DNA from 3 places in the Pseudarthrobacter sp. RHLT1-30-1 genome. Region 1 is predicted to be linked to each of the others. Evidence: riboswitches for the same ligand, from Rfam matches in the RefSeq annotation. Region 1 holds a riboswitch; each other region holds the start of a gene.

What was found. Region 1 has a riboswitch for thiamine pyrophosphate ahead of AC50YM_RS19840 (bifunctional hydroxymethylpyrimidine kinase/phosphomethylpyrimidine kinase). Riboswitches for the same ligand answer to the same signal wherever they lie in the genome.
Region 2: another riboswitch for thiamine pyrophosphate. It lies ahead of thiO (glycine oxidase ThiO); the one in region 1 lies ahead of AC50YM_RS19840 (bifunctional hydroxymethylpyrimidine kinase/phosphomethylpyrimidine kinase).
Region 3: another riboswitch for thiamine pyrophosphate. It lies ahead of thiC (phosphomethylpyrimidine synthase ThiC); the one in region 1 lies ahead of AC50YM_RS19840 (bifunctional hydroxymethylpyrimidine kinase/phosphomethylpyrimidine kinase).

Annotation. Positions count from the first base shown of each region.
Region 1 is NZ_JBWZCG010000045.1:2,517-7,458, reverse strand. It holds gene rpmA (50S ribosomal protein L27) at 1-145, opposite strand, end outside; gene rplU (50S ribosomal protein L21) at 206-514, opposite strand; gene AC50YM_RS19840 (bifunctional hydroxymethylpyrimidine kinase/phosphomethylpyrimidine kinase) at 867-2,510, opposite strand; TPP riboswitch at 2,502-2,597, opposite strand; gene AC50YM_RS19835 (Rne/Rng family ribonuclease) at 2,702-4,942, opposite strand, start outside.
Region 2 is NZ_JBWZCG010000002.1:245,294-250,235, reverse strand. It holds gene AC50YM_RS03540 (RNB domain-containing ribonuclease) at 1-529, opposite strand, end outside; gene AC50YM_RS03535 (ferritin-like fold-containing protein) at 571-1,242, shown strand; gene AC50YM_RS03530 (thiamine phosphate synthase) at 1,258-2,001, opposite strand; TPP riboswitch at 2,028-2,162, shown strand; gene thiO (glycine oxidase ThiO) at 2,156-3,493, shown strand; gene thiS (sulfur carrier protein ThiS) at 3,490-3,726, shown strand; gene AC50YM_RS03515 (thiazole synthase) at 3,723-4,547, shown strand; gene AC50YM_RS03510 (4a-hydroxytetrahydrobiopterin dehydratase) at 4,563-4,942, shown strand, end outside.
Region 3 is NZ_JBWZCG010000012.1:41,817-46,758, forward strand. It holds gene thiC (phosphomethylpyrimidine synthase ThiC) at 1-1,671, opposite strand, end outside; TPP riboswitch at 1,670-1,777, opposite strand; gene AC50YM_RS10570 (MFS transporter) at 2,012-3,241, shown strand; gene AC50YM_RS10575 (ArsR/SmtB family transcription factor) at 3,246-3,605, shown strand; gene AC50YM_RS10580 (ester cyclase) at 4,018-4,434, opposite strand; gene AC50YM_RS10585 (DUF2182 domain-containing protein) at 4,514-4,942, opposite strand, start outside.

The DNA of each region.
Region 1 (4,942 bases):
CGCCCGGGTGGAAGTGGGTGCCACGCTGGCGGACGATGATCTCGCCTGCGGAAACTACCTGGCCGCCGAAGCGCTTGACGCCGAGGTACTGGGCGTTCGAGTCACGACCGTTGCGAGTGGAACTCGCGCCTTTTTTATGTGCCATTTGGAAATGCCTGCCTTAAATTCTGGGGAACCTGCTGAAGACCTGAACAGTAACGAGTAGTTACTTGATACCGGTGATCTTGACCTTGGTCAATTCCTGACGGTGACCCTGGCGCTTCTTGTAACCGGTCTTGTTCTTGAACTTCTGGATGACGATCTTGGGACCGCGAAGGTCCTCAAGGATCTCAGCCGTAACCTTTACCTTGGCCAGGTCCGTAGCTGCAGACGTGACCTTGTCACCATCCACCAGGAGCAGTGCGGGCAACTCAAAGGTGCTGCCGGCTCCACCGGGGACGCGGTTCAGGGTAACGAAGTCTCCAACGGAAACCTTCTCTTGGCGGCCGCCTGCGCGGACAATCGCGTACACCACTGGGGAACTCACTTCTCTCGACGTTTATTACTAGATTTGCGTGCGGAACCTGGGTCCAAAGTTTCTGGTCCGGCTCACGCTGTGCCTCTACGCCGGTGGGTTCCCCGGGGGGACCCATGAGCTATCCCGTGGACAATCGCACTCGAAATCGAGTGGAGCGTCCTCAAGGTCATAACCCAAGTGTTGGCGTAAGCACCGAAGATCTAGACTACGCTAATTTTGCCTTCGGCCGCAAATGAGGCTGGTTCCGACGTGAAATACGTGGTAGGCGCCACTCTGTATGGACAGAGCCTGCCGTAACGAGTTCCGGAACCGTGCCCACCTATCGTACAGGCTCCGCGGACCCCCGCCGTCAGGCGTGCAGCCGCGGCGCGTCGAAGAAGTCGACCTCGTAGCGGGCGGACTGCCGGAAGGCCCGGGTCATGGCGTCCCGTTCCCCGGCCGACGCCGCCCGGGCCGCGGCGTCGGTGTAGGCGATTGCCTGCCGGGTGGCGGCGGCGAACTCCGCATCGGCATAGGTGCGCAGCCACACCGCGTAGGGATGCGCGTCCGGCGCGCCTGCTGCGAGGAACTGCGCGTGCAGGCTCTCCCCCAACTCGGCGTAGAGCCAGAAGCACGGCAGCACGGCGGCCACCAGCACGCCGTAGCTGCCGGCCGAGGCGGCCAGCAGATGGTCCAGGTAGGACCGGGTGACCGGCCCGGGGGTCACCCCGGCGGTGCGGGTGCCCAGCCAGGTCCGGTGCAGCTCGGATTCCACTTCGAGGCAGTTCTGCGCGGAGCGGAGCCAGAAGAGCTGTTCGGCCTCGGTAGGTGCGATGGCTGCGGCCCGGGCCAGGACCCGGGAATAGCCGTTCAGGTACAGGGCGTCCTGGCTGAGGTAGTAGGCGAAATCCCGCTCCGGCAGCGACCCGTCGGCCAGGCCCCTGATGAAGTCCAGCCCGTGGATCGCGGCCAGGTCGCCGGTGGCGGCGTCCCGCAGCGCGGCGGCAAATTCACCCTGGGCCGGTACCCGGCCGGCGCCGGAGTGATCTTCGGTCTGCTGCTGGACGTGGTGGAAGTGGTGCACCGGGCCGTTGCCGGTGCCTACGTCGAGCCGGTCGGAGGTGCGCAGGGCCTCCCGGAGCCAGGGCTTGACCTCGCGGAGCGCGGCCTCCCAGTCCCCCGTGCCGGCCTGTCCGATGATTCTGGCCTGCACCGTGGCGATCGCCGAGGACAGCGAGCAGCCGGTGCCGTGGCTGTTGCGGGTGGGCACGCGCTCCCCCGGCACCACAATGAGGTCCCGGGCCAGGAGCCCCCCGGTGTTGATCAGCGCGTCCGGGCAGCCGGCGCCGTCGGGATCTCCGGTCCCGCCGCCGCCGGGGAGCCGGCCGCCGTCGAGGTGGCCGCCGCCGCCGGGGAGCCGGCCGCCGTCGAGGTGGCCGCCCTTCACCAGGACCGTGGTGCCGGTCTGGGCGGCGAGCCGCTTGCCCTGTTCCAGTGCCCCGGCCCAGTCCTCGGCGACCGTCTCCCGGAGCAGGATGGCGAGTTCGGCGAGGTTGGGCGTGAGCAGGTCCGCGTACGGCAACAGCGCGTGCAGGGCCGCCTCCGCGGATTCCTGCAGCAGCCGGTCGCCGCTGGTCGCCACCATCACGGGATCCAGGACCACGACGCCGGGGCGGGACTTCGCCAGCCAGCCGCGGACGGCGTCGATCACGGAGGCATCCCCCAGCATCCCGATCTTGACGGCGTCGATGCTGATGTCCTGGCTGAGGGCGTCGAGCTGGGCGGTCAGGAAGTCCGCCGGCGGGACGTGCACGGCGCTGACGCCGCGGGTGTTCTGCGCGGTCAGGGCGGTGATCGCTGCCATGCCGTAGCCACCATGCGCGGCAATGCTTTTGAGGTCGGCCTGGATGCCTGCGCCGCCGGAGGGATCGGAGCCGGCGATCGCCAGCACCCTTGGGATCCGCGATACGGGCGCGGCAGGGGCGGGCGGGAGAAACGATGGGGCGGCGGTCATAAGAGACATCCCTTCGCCGGTGCTAACCGGACAGGTTCAACGGGTTTGGATCTCAGCCGGCTCGATGCGGCACCCCGTGTCAGGATCCAGCCTAGCCGGGTCCGTTAACGAAGCCGCGGGCACGGCCCGAACCTGGCGTATTGCTACGCGGTCCGGACCGCACCCGCGGCCTGGTTGAACTGTTTCTGCCGTTAGAGCTCGGAAGCCGGCACGCCGACACCGAGGATGATCGGCTCGCTCGCGGCAGGCTTGGCGGCCGGCAGTGCTGCCGGGACCTTGGCCTCGTGCACCGAGACGGGCGCGGCCTGCGGGGTTTCCCTCCGCTGTTCCACCGAGGTCTCGTTCGCTGCGCCCTGGGCGCGGCTGGCGCTCCGGTTGCGGCGGCCGCGGCGGGCACGGGAGGTGCCGCCCGCGGTGTCTGCCTCGGTCTGGGAACCCGGGGCCTGGGCGCGTCCCGGGCCGGTGCCGCCGGCGCGCGCCGGAGCTGCCGCTGCGGTCCGGGCGGCCGGGGCTGCCTTCGCCGCCGGCTCCGGGGCTGCTGCCGGGGCTGCTCCGGTGGCTGCGGCCTCCGGGGCCGCCTCGGTTTCACCCAGGTGGGCGAAGGCCTCGGTCAGCAGGTCCAGGGTGAGGGCGGGGGCACTCGCCTGGTCGGCGTGCTCGACGAAGGGCAGGGCGACCTGCTCACCGCCGAACGTCAGCACGGCGGCAGGGCGGCCGGCTGCCTCCTCCGACGCGGCCAGCTCGACCACTGCATCGACGGCGGCCTGGCGGGTCCGGGCATCGACAGCGGTGGCTGTCTCGCCGTCGTGCAGGTGCGCGGCGTGCGCCGCAGCGGCGATGTTCGCCAGCGCGGCGCGGGTTGCCTCCGCCTTGGCGTGGCGCTCGGCCTCGGTGGGCTCCGGGTGGACTGCTGCCGGGACGGACTGCTCGTCCGTGCCCTGGCCGCCCCTGCCGCGGCGTCGGCTCTTGCGTTCGGTACGTTCGGTGCGTGCGGCGGCGGGCTGGTGCTCGGTCCGCGGGACGTGGTGCTCTGCGGCCACCACGTTGGCGCGGCGGTGCTCCACGGGCTCGTCGTGGGTGACGATGCCGCGGCCGTCGCAGGTTTCGCACTGCTCGCCGAAGACTTCCAGCAGGCCGGTGCCCATCCGCTTGCGCGTCATCTGCACGAGGCCCAGTGAGGTCACCTCGGCGACCTGGTGCTTGGTCCGGTCCCGGCCCAGGCATTCGACCATGCGGCGCAGCACGAGGTCGCGGTTGGATTCGAGCACCATGTCGATGAAGTCGATGACGATGATCCCGCCGATGTCGCGGAGCCGGAGCTGCCGGACGACTTCCTCGGCTGCTTCGAGGTTGTTCTTGGTGACGGTTTCCTCAAGGTTTCCGCCGCTGCCGGTGAATTTGCCGGTGTTGACGTCCACGACGGTCATGGCTTCGGTGCGGTCGATCACGAGGGAGCCGCCGGAGGGCAGGAAGACCTTGCGGTCCAGGGCCTTGTGGATCTGCTCGTCGATGCGCCAGGCCGCGAAGATGTCCGTGTCCTTGGTCCACTTCTCCAGCCGGCCGACGAGGTCGGGCGCCACGTAGGTGACGTAGGCCTCGATGGTGTCCCACGCCTCCTCGCCGGAGACGATCAGCTTGGAGAAGTCCTCGTTGAAGACGTCACGGACCACCTTGATGGTCAGATCGGGTTCGCCGTAGAGCAGTTCGGGGGCGAGGATCTTGGTGGAGGTCGACTGGCCTTCGATGCCTTCCCACTGGGCGCGGAGTCGGTTGATGTCGTGCGTGAGCTCTTCCTCGGACGCACCCTCGGCCGCGGTGCGGACAATGACGCCGGCGTGTTCCGGCAGCCGGTCCTTGAGGATCCGCTTCAGCCGGTTGCGCTCGACGTCGGGCAGCTTGCGGGAAATGCCGGTCATGGAGCCGCCGGGTACGTACACGAGGTAGCGGCCCGGCAGTGAGATCTGGCTCGTGAGGCGGGCACCCTTGTGGCCGACCGGGTCCTTGGTGACCTGGACCAGCACGGAGTCTCCGGACTTCAGCGCGTTTTCGATCCGGCGCTGCTTGCCCTCCAGGTTGACGGACTCCCAGTTGACTTCACCGGCGTAGAGCACGGCGTTGCGGCCGCGTCCGATGTCAACGAAGGCGGCTTCCATCGACGGCAGCACGTTCTGGACCTTGCCCAGGTAGACGTTGCCGATCAGGGAATCCTGCTGGGTCTTGGACACGAAATGCTCGGCCAGGACGCCGTCCTCGAGGACGCCGATCTGGATTCTGTCGTCGCGCTGGCGGACGATCATCTGGCGGTCGACCGATTCGCGCCGGGCCAGGAACTCAGCCTCGGTAATCACGGTGCGGCGGCGGCCGGTGTCGCGGGATTCGCGGCGGCGCTGCTTCTTCGCCTCAAGCCGGGTGGAGCCCTTCAGGGACGTGAC
Region 2 (4,942 bases), on a different contig from region 1:
CGCGGTAACTGAGCTTGGCCCGGCTGCGGACCGCTGCGCGGCGGACCAGCACCGCGGACACCTCGGCGGCGGCGTCGAGCTCGAATTCCCAGACGAATGCGGCGCACAGCTGGCCGGCCAGCAGGCTGCCTGCTTCCTCGCTGATGACTTCCGGGTGCAGCGGAATCCGGCCGTTCGGGGTGTAGAAGGTCTGGCCGCGGCGGCGCGTCTCGGCATCGAGCGCACCACCGGGGGAGACAAAGGAGGGGACATCGGCGATCGCGTAGAAGACCTTGTAGCCCTCACCGGCACGGTCGATGAAGAGGGCCTGGTCCAGGTCGGTGGAGGACGCCGGATCGATGGTTACAAACTCGATATGGGTGAAATCCAGCTCCGGCAGCTCGTGCCCGGCGACCGCCTCCTTGGCCTCCCGGAGTGCGTCTTCGGGGAAGGGCCCCGGCAGCTCCAGTGTCGTGCGCAGCGCATTGAGCGCCTCGGCAAGCTGGTTCTTTTGCTGGTGGACACTCGGGGTCAGACGATGATGGGACACGAAAATCAGATTAGCTTCATTTGCGCCATTAGTCTTGGATCATGAGCACATCCCCGGTCGATCCTGCCCGATACAACAGCTTCCTGAGGGATCTGCTGGGCGTGATGGCCTACGGCGAGCTGTCCGCCTTCGAACGGCTCTCCTCCGATGCGCGGTATTCCCCCACGCTGCACGACCGGGCGGTGCTGGGCCGGATCGCGGTGATCGAGTTCCAGCACTATGAACTGGTGAGCGCCAAACTGGACGCCATGGGGCTGGACGTTGAGGCCGCAATGCTGCCGTTCCAGCCGTCCGTGGACCACTTCCACGAACGCACCCGCCCCTCGGACTGGTACGAATCCCTGATGAAGGCGTATGTGATCGACACCGTCTCCGCCGATTTCTACCGCGCGGTGTCCCGCGACGTTGACGCCGGCACGCGGGCCCTGGTGGAGCAGATCCAGGCCGATGAGGAGGCCACGGCGGTGCTGCGGGAGTTGCTCAAGACCGCCCTCGCCGATGACCCGCGGCTGGCCTCGCGGCTGGCGCTGTGGGCCAGGCGCCTGCTCGGGGAGGCCCTGACCCAGGCGCAGCGTGTGGGTGTTGAGAATGCGTTCGTCGGCGGCCTGGCCGGCGCGGACGGGGACCGGTCCGGGGAACTTGTGCGCGTGCTGATGGCGGAACTGGCGGCGAACCATTCGCGCCGGATGAGAGACCTCGGCCTGGCCGGCTGAGGGGACGGACCGGGCTCAGTTTCCCGCGGCATCGAGTGCAGCCAGCAGGGACCGGGCGGCGTCGGCGGGATCATCGGCCTCCGTGATCGCGCGCACCACCACGATCCGGCGGGCCCCGGCGTCCACCACCTGCTCCACATTTCCGAGGTCAATGCCCCCGATCGCAAACCACGGCACAATACCTGCGGCGGCGCCGGTGCCGGCGTCGGAGTTGGTGACGGTGTTGGTGCCTTCGGACTCGTCCCCGGCCCTCCCCGCGGCCCGGCGGACCGCGTCCGCCGCGTGGCGCACCAGTCCGAGCCCGACGGCGGCGCGGCCGGGCTTGGTCGGGGTGGCCCAGACCGGCCCGACGCAAAAGTAGTCCAGGCCGTGGCGGCCGGGGGCCGCGGCGATGGCTGCCTCCACCTGCTCCGGACTGTGGGTGGACATCCCGATCACGGCGTCCTGGCCGATGAAGTCCCGGGCTGCCGGGAGCGGGAGGTCCTTTTGCCCGATGTGGAACACCGGAGCGCCCGAGAGAGCGGCGAGGTCCGCCCGGTCGTTGACGGCCCAGAGCTTGCCGTGACGCTCGGCGGCCTGATGCAGGATGGCCAGGAACTCCAGTTCCTCGGCCGCTTCCAGCGACTTGTCGCGCAGCTGGATGATGTCGACCCCGCCGGCATACGCGGAGTCCACGAAGTCCGCGAAGTCCCGCTGTTCCTGGCGGGCATCGGTGCAAAGGTAGAGGCGGGCGGTGGTGTGGAGGGCATCCGGAGTCATGGTTCCAGCCTAGTTCCCCTAAACTGGGCCGGTACCGCGGGAGCCCGCCGCAACCGTCCACGCCCCTGGCGTCCGGAACCGGCAGGCTGAGAGGGCGTCAGAGCCGACCGCTTGACCTGATCCGGTTAGTACCGGCGTAGGGAAGGAATACTTTATGGGCGAAATATCCGCCCGCGGCCCGGCCGCCGGCACCGGGAGCACGCCGGCTGCCGCCACACATGACGCCGCAGCCGGCCCGTATTACGACGTCGCCGTGATCGGCGGCGGCGTGGTCGGACACGGGATCGCCTGGGCCGCGAGCCGCTCGGGCCGTTCAGTCGCCCTGATCGACGAAGCCCCCGGAAGCGGCGCCAGCTGGGCGGCCGCGGGAATGCTCGCCCCGGTGAGCGAACTTCACTACCAGGAGGAGGCCCTCCTGGAGCTCATGCTGGAATCCTCCGGGCTCTGGCCGGGATTCGCTGCCGGACTTGAGCGCGGCGGCGGGCCGGCAACGGATTCCGGCGGCTTCGTTGGCGCCGCTACCGGGTACCTCACGACGCCGACCCTCGCCGTGGGGGCCGACGCGGCGGACCGCCGGGCACTTGCGGACCTGCGCACCGTCCAGCAGTCGTACGGCCTCGCCGTGGAGCCGATGACCGTCCGTGCGGCGCGCGCACGAGAGCCGCTGCTGAGCCCGGGGATCTCCTGCGCCTTCGAGATCCCCGCCGACCACCAGGTGGACCCCCGCCGGCTGCTCGCCCGGATTGGCGAACTCCTGGCCGCGGACAGCCTGTGCCACACCATCAGGCGGCGCGCCGCGGGGCTGCTCCGGGAGGACGGCCGCGTGGCCGGCGCCCGTCTCGCCGGCGGCGGCTCCGTCCGGGCCCGCGAGACGATTGTGGCCAACGGCCTGGGCGCCGCCGGGCTCACGGGCCTGCCGGCCGGACTCCGGTTGCCGCTGCGGCCGGTCCACGGCGACATTCTCCGGCTCCGGGTGCCGCAAAAACTGCGGCCGCTGCTGACCTCAACGGTGCGGGGACTGGTCCGCGGCGTGCCGGTTTACATCGTGCCCCGGGAGGACGGCACGGTCGTGATTGGAGCCACCCAGCGCGAGGACGCTCCCGGCGGTGACAACCACCCGGCAGCGCCGGCCGGCACTGCGGTGTCCGCCGGCGGCGTTTACCAGCTGCTCCGCGACGCCCAGCAGCTGCTCCCCGCGGTCGCGGAACTGGAACTGCTGGAAGCAACCGCCAGGGCCCGGCCCGGTACTCCGGACAACGCGCCGCTACTGGGCCGGGTGGCGGAACGGGGAAGCCCGGGGGACGTTGCGGGACTGATCATCGCCACGGGGTTCTTCCGGCACGGAATCCTGCTCACGCCCGCCGCCGCGGAGATCTGTTGCCAGCTGATGGACGGCGTCGCCGACCCCCGCTGGGCCCGCTTCCGGCCGGACAGGTTCGCCGCGGACCCCCACCACCCATCCACCCCCGAGTACAGCAAGGAAACGCTATGAACATCACCCTGAACGGAACCGGGCGAACGCTCGCCGAGGGCGCCTCGGTCGGCACGCTGGTCAGCCAGGTCACCGGCCGGCTGCTGGCCCCGAACGGCCAGTCTGCGGACGGCACCAAACTCGGGGTCGCCGTGGCCCGCAACGCCGAGGTGGTTCCCCGCAGCCAGTGGCACGGCACCGCGCTCGCCGACGGCGACGACATCGAACTGGTCACGGCGGTCCAGGGAGGATGAGCGGGATCGCGAACACCACGGCAGCGGCGCCGGGAGCATCCCCGGCGGCAGCGGATCTGTTCACTCTCGACGGCGTGCAGCTCGGGTCGAGGCTGATCATGGGCACCGGCGGGGCGCCGAGCCTGCACGGTCTGGGGGATGCACTGCTGGCCTCCGGCACGGAACTGACCACCGTGGCGATACGGCGCTACTCGCCAGCGGAGGCCGGGTCGTTGTTCCAGCTGCTGCTGGAGCACAACATCCGGGTTCTGCCCAACACCGCGGGCTGCTTCACCGCCCGGGATGCCGTGCTGACGGCCGAGCTGGCCCGCGAAGCCCTCGAAACGGACTGGGTGAAGCTGGAAGTGATCGCGGACGAGCACACCCTGCTGCCGGACGCCGTGGAACTTGTCGAGGCCACGGAGCAGCTGGTGGGCCGCGGTTTCAAGGTCTTCGCCTACACCAACGACGACCCCGTGCTGGCGCTGCGGCTCGAGAACCTGGGCGCCACCGCGGTGATGCCGCTGGGCGCGCCGATCGGCACCGGATTGGGAATCCTGAACCCGCACAACATCGAACTGATCGTTTCGCGCGCCTCGGTGCCCGTGGTCCTGGACGCAGGGATCGGCACCGCCTCCGACGCGGCCCTGGCCATGGAGCTGGGTTGCGACGCCGTGCTGCTGGCCACGGCGGTAACACGGGCGCAGAATCCGGTGCTGATGGGGGGGGCCTTCAAGCACGCGGTGATCGCCGGTAGGCTGGCAAAAAGGGCCGGCAGGATTCCGCGCCGGGAGCATGCGCTGGCGTCCTCGGTGATGGAAGGCCGGGCCGAATTCCTTTAGGCAAAGGAGCCTGCCATGGCAGCAGCCGGGGACGTCCTCACCGAGGACCAGGTTGACGCGGCACTGACGGCGCTGCCGGACTGGCGGTACCGGCTCGGTGGCCTCGTCACGGTCTACAAGGCGCCGACAGCGGCCGCGGCGCTGGAACTGATCGCCGCCGTCGGACGCCTGGCCGAAGAGCAAAACCATCACCCGGATCTGGACTGGCGCTTCAACCGGGTCTTCCTCCGCTACAGCTCCCACGACGCCGGGGACGAAGTCACGCCGCGGGACGTCGCGGCCGCCACAGCCGCCGGTGCAGCGGCAGCCGGGATCGGGGCCACCGCGGAGCCTGGCCTGTACCGGACCGTCGAGGTGGCGATCGACACGGAGGACCCGGCCGCCATTTCGGAGGT
Region 3 (4,942 bases), on a different contig from region 1:
GGTGGATTTGGCGTTCATTCCTGCGATGGCTTCCTGTTCGGACATGCCTCCGAACTGGTCGCGGATGTCCTGGGAGAGCCGCATGGAGCAGAACTTGGGTCCGCACATGGAGCAGAAGTGCGCGGTCTTGGCCGGCTCCGCGGGCAGGGTCTCGTCGTGGAAGGATTCGGCTGTGGCTGGATCCAGGGAGAGGGCGAACTGGTCCCGCCAGCGGAATTCGAAGCGTGCCTTGGACAGGGCGTCGTCGCGTTCGTGGGCTCCGGGGTGGCCTTTGGCGAGGTCTGCCGCGTGGGCGGCGATCTTGTAGGTGATGACACCGGTCTTAACGTCGTCCTTGTTCGGCAGCCCGAGGTGTTCCTTGGGAGTGACGTAGCAGAGCATCGCGGTGCCGTAGCGGGCGATCTCGGTGGCGCCGATGGCTGAGGTGATGTGGTCATAGCCCGGGGCAATATCGGTCACCAGCGGGCCGAGGGTGTAGAAGGGTGCGCCGTCGCAGAGTTCCTGCTGGCGTTCGACGTTTTCGCGGACGAGGTGGAAGGGGATGTGCCCGGGGCCTTCGACCATGACTTGCACGTCGTACTGCCATGCCCGCTTGGTGAGTTCGGCGAGGGTGTCCAGTTCAGCGAACTGTGCGGCGTCATTGGCATCCGCGGTCGCGCCGGGCCGCAGTCCGTCGCCGAGGGAGAAGGCGACGTCGTACTTGGCGAAGATTTCGCAGAGCTCGTCGAAGTGGGTGTAGAGGAAGTTCTCCCGGTGGTGGGCCAGGCACCAGCCGGCCATGATGGACCCGCCGCGGGATACGATGCCGGTGACCCTGTTCGCCGTCAGGGGCACATAGCGGAGCAGCACGCCGGCGTGGACGGTCATGTAGTCCACGCCCTGCTCGCACTGTTCGATCACCGTGTCCCGGTAGATCTCCCAGGTCAGGTCATTGGCCTCACCGTTGACCTTCTCCAGCGCCTGGTAGATCGGGACCGTGCCGATGGGGACGGGGGAGTTGCGGATGATCCACTCGCGGGTGGTGTGGATGTCATCCCCCGTGGAAAGGTCCATGACCGTGTCGGCGCCCCACTGGGCCGCCCACTGCAGTTTGTCCACTTCCTCGGCAATGGAGCTTGTCACGGCGGAGTTGCCGATATTGGCATTGATTTTGACCAGGAAGGCCTTGCCGATGATCATGGGCTCGGATTCGGGGTGGTTGATGTTGTTCGGGATGATGGCCCGGCCGGCGGCGACTTCGCTGCGGACCAGATCGACGTCGCAGTTTTCCCGCACTGCCACGAACCGCATCTCGGGGGTGATGGTGCCCTGGCGGGCGTAGTGCATCTGGGTGACGGTCTTACCCTCGAGGGCGCGGCGGGGCACCGGCTGCGTGCCCTTCCATTCAGCGGACGCGGCGCCCCGGCGCACGGCGGACTTTCCGTCGTCGAGCAGGTTGCGTTCCCGGCCGCCGTAGGGCTCGGTGTCGCCCCGGGACTCTATCCATCCGGACCGGGACGGCTCCAGACCGATCACCGGATCGCTACCAGGGCCGGCCGTCCGGTACGCCGTGAACGGTGGATTCTTCACCCCGTTCGGAGAGTCCTCCAAGGCGATCTCGGTGACAGGGACGCTAATGCCGTGTTCCGGGTCGCGGGCGTACGCGAGCGAATGCGAATTCATTGAGCTCATCAGTGGTTTTCCTACTTCCTTCGCCGGCATTACCCGGACAGGTTCAACGGTCGCGGACTGCATCAGCCCGATCTCAGCCCCTGCAAGGGCACCCGTGTGGATGAAAAAACCCTAGCACCCCGGCGTGCAGGCACTACCGGCATGGATGATTCACCCTCCCGCCCTTTTGCGGCGCCAGAGCTCCAAGCGCTGCAGTAGCCAACGGCGTCGGGTTCTGGTGCGCGGACTGAAGCGGAGTGTAGATCGGGCGCCGTTTCCGAACAGGGGCGGCATCTACTAATCTTATAAGTGCGCATGTAAGCACGTATTGAAGTATCTGTCATAGTTTCGAGGAGTCGCTTTGATTGAAGTTCTGGCCGTTCCGGCCTACCGGAAGCTGTTTTCGGCCCAGATTGTGGCCCTGCTGGGCACCGGGCTTCTGACGGTGGCTCTGGGCCTGCTGGCCTTTGATCTGGCCGGCGGTCAGGCCGGTGCCGTTCTGGGGACGGCACTGACGATCAAGATGCTCGCCTATGTCTTCGTGGCCCCTTTGATGGCGGCACTGGTGGAGCGGCTGCCGAAAAAGGCGGTGCTGGTCGGGGCGGACCTGATCCGTGCCGGTATCGCACTGATGCTGCCGATGGTGGACCAGGCGTGGCAGATCTATGTCCTGGTCTTCCTGCTGCAGAGCGCCTCGGCTACCTTCACCCCGGCGTTCCAGTCCCTGATCCCGGTCATCCTCCCCGATGAACGCCAGTACACCCGCGCCCTTTCCCTCTCACGTCTGGCCTACGACCTGGAGTCGCTGGTCAGCCCGGCCCTTGCGGCAGCTCTCCTGACGGTTTTGTCCTTCCACGACCTGTTCCTCGGGACCGTGGCCGGATTCCTGCTCTCCGCAGCCCTCGTGGTCACCACCCGTCTTCCTGCGGCGCCGGTCGTGAAGCAGGAAGGGACGTTGTGGCACCGGACCACCCTGGGCACGCGGATCTTTGCCCGCAACCCTGAACTGCGGGCCCTGATGGCCCTAAATCTTGCCGTCGCTGCCGCCACCGCCCTGGTACTGGTGAACACAGTCGTCTACGCCCGGGACATGTTCGGCGGTTCCAACGCCGACGTCGCGGTCGCCCTGGCCTGTTTCGGTGCCGGGTCGATGCTCGTCGCGCTGACCGCGCCCAGGATACTGGACCGGGTGCCGGACCGGGTCCTCATGCGTGCCGGCGCCGTACTGCTCTCCGTCGGCCTGGCAGGGGCTTTCGTCCTTTTGGCCGTGCCGGGGACCTGGCCGGTTCTGCTGGGCCTGTGGGTGGTTCTCGGCGCCGGGACCTCGATGATCAACACCCCCTCGGCCCGCCTGCTGCGCCGCGCGGCGACCGAGAGCACCCGGTCCTACATCTTCACCGCCCAGTTCTCCCTCTCCCACGCCTGCTTCATCATCACCTACCCGATCGCCGGCTGGATCGGCGCCGCCGCCGGCCAGCCGGTAGCAGCAGCCGTGCTGGCCATCGTGGCTACAATCAGTACAGTTGCGGCGTTCCGATTCTGGCCCGCAGTATCCAGGCCCGGTTCTGTGCCGGAGACGATGAAAGGCTGAACCGGTGGAAAACGTACAACCCATTCCGGCCGCCAGCTTCCATCACCCCGAAGCACCGGATTCCCGCCGGCTGGACGCAGCCACCGCCACGTTCCGGATGCTCTCGGACCCCACCCGGCTGCACCTGCTCTGGCTCCTGGCCCAGGAGCCCTCCGACGTCGGCACCCTGGTGGAACAGACCGGAGCCTCGCGCACCTCAGTCAGCCAGCACCTGGCCAAGCTACGCTTCAGCGGCCTCGTCACCAGCCAAAAACAAAGCCGCCGGGTCATCTACAGCCTCACCGACGGGCACCTGACCCGTCTGGTCATGGAAGGCCTGAACCACGCCGACCACAAAGTCACCGGCGAACCCTCCCACGACTGACCCGCACGCGGCCGAAGCTTGCCCCGAGAAGACCCCTGCCATCATGCAGCAGAACGTTAGCGGCCCCGGGACGGCGACGGCCGGGTTCGCAGTCTTAACCCGTGCCGGATGAAACGGCAACCCATCAAGCTGCGGGACGATGAACCTGCGGCGCGGGCCGCATAGCGCCGCCGAAGCCCTTCCAATCACCGCTGCGACTTACAGATCCAGAAGTCTCCCCTAGTCCGAACACTTTGCCGAAGTGAGACTTCCTGTTGTCTTATTGCCTTTGAGATAGCGCAAGTCCATGTCGCATCGGGACCCGGAGAGCGGACGTCGCGATCTCAAAGGCCCCACGGATCAGCGAATGCCGGGCAGGGGAGTGCTGTCGTCTGGCACGTTCCATCATCATCTTGAGGGCGTTCCCTGCGTCCTACGCAGGGATGGCGCCGATCTGCTGCATGAGTCCCATGTTGTCGGTGGTTCCCCAGTGCTCGGCGACCTTGCCGTTCTCGACCCGGATTATGTCAGTGCTGCCGAATTCGACAGTCTTGCCCGTTGCTGGAATGCCGGCCATCTCCCCACGATGAGTGCCTGTCAGAATTACGTGGCACGCTTCCATGTCTCCGTTGGCGAGCGACGGCTCGATCGTCTTGACCTTGATGTCCGGGAACGCGGTCCGGACTGCATTCACGAAGAATCGGACGCCGTCTTTGCCGGGCGGCTGTCCAGGAAGTGCCTCTTCGTGATCGACGTAGTCATCCGTCGCCAGCTCATCAATGAGGGCGAGATTTCCGCCCTCTAGTATCTCCTTGTAAAAGCGCATTATCAGTCCAGCCCCGTCAGTCATTTTCGACTCCTTTGTGTATGAGACCGTTCAGGTGTCCCCCTTGTGGTGGGCGGCCGGCGCAGCGTGCCGGCCTCGTCCGTTACATCCCTGGGCCGCTCATGGCCGCGGGCGACAGGACTACACCGAGTCCGATGACAGCCAGTGCCACCGCAACTGAGCGGTTGGCGAGTCGCTTCCACGGGAGCATCTTCTCGCCGGCGATGAACGCCCCAACCAACGCCATCCAGCCGATGCTCATTACACCGAGCGCAAACAGCGCCACCATCAGCGCCCAGCAGCATGCGACGCACCACGCCCCGTGCTCAATTCCCATGCGCAGCGCGCCACGGTATCCGGGGTGCATGCGGTGCAGGATGAAGTCCATGGGTGTGCGGCATTTCATCAGGCTGACGTTCTTGGCGGGAGTCAGCTGATAGACCGCCGCCATCATAATGACCCCGGCCGCTAGGTACCGGCTGCCTTGCTCCGGGCCGAAAATCCCGGGAACCATCGACGCGACCCAGGCGTA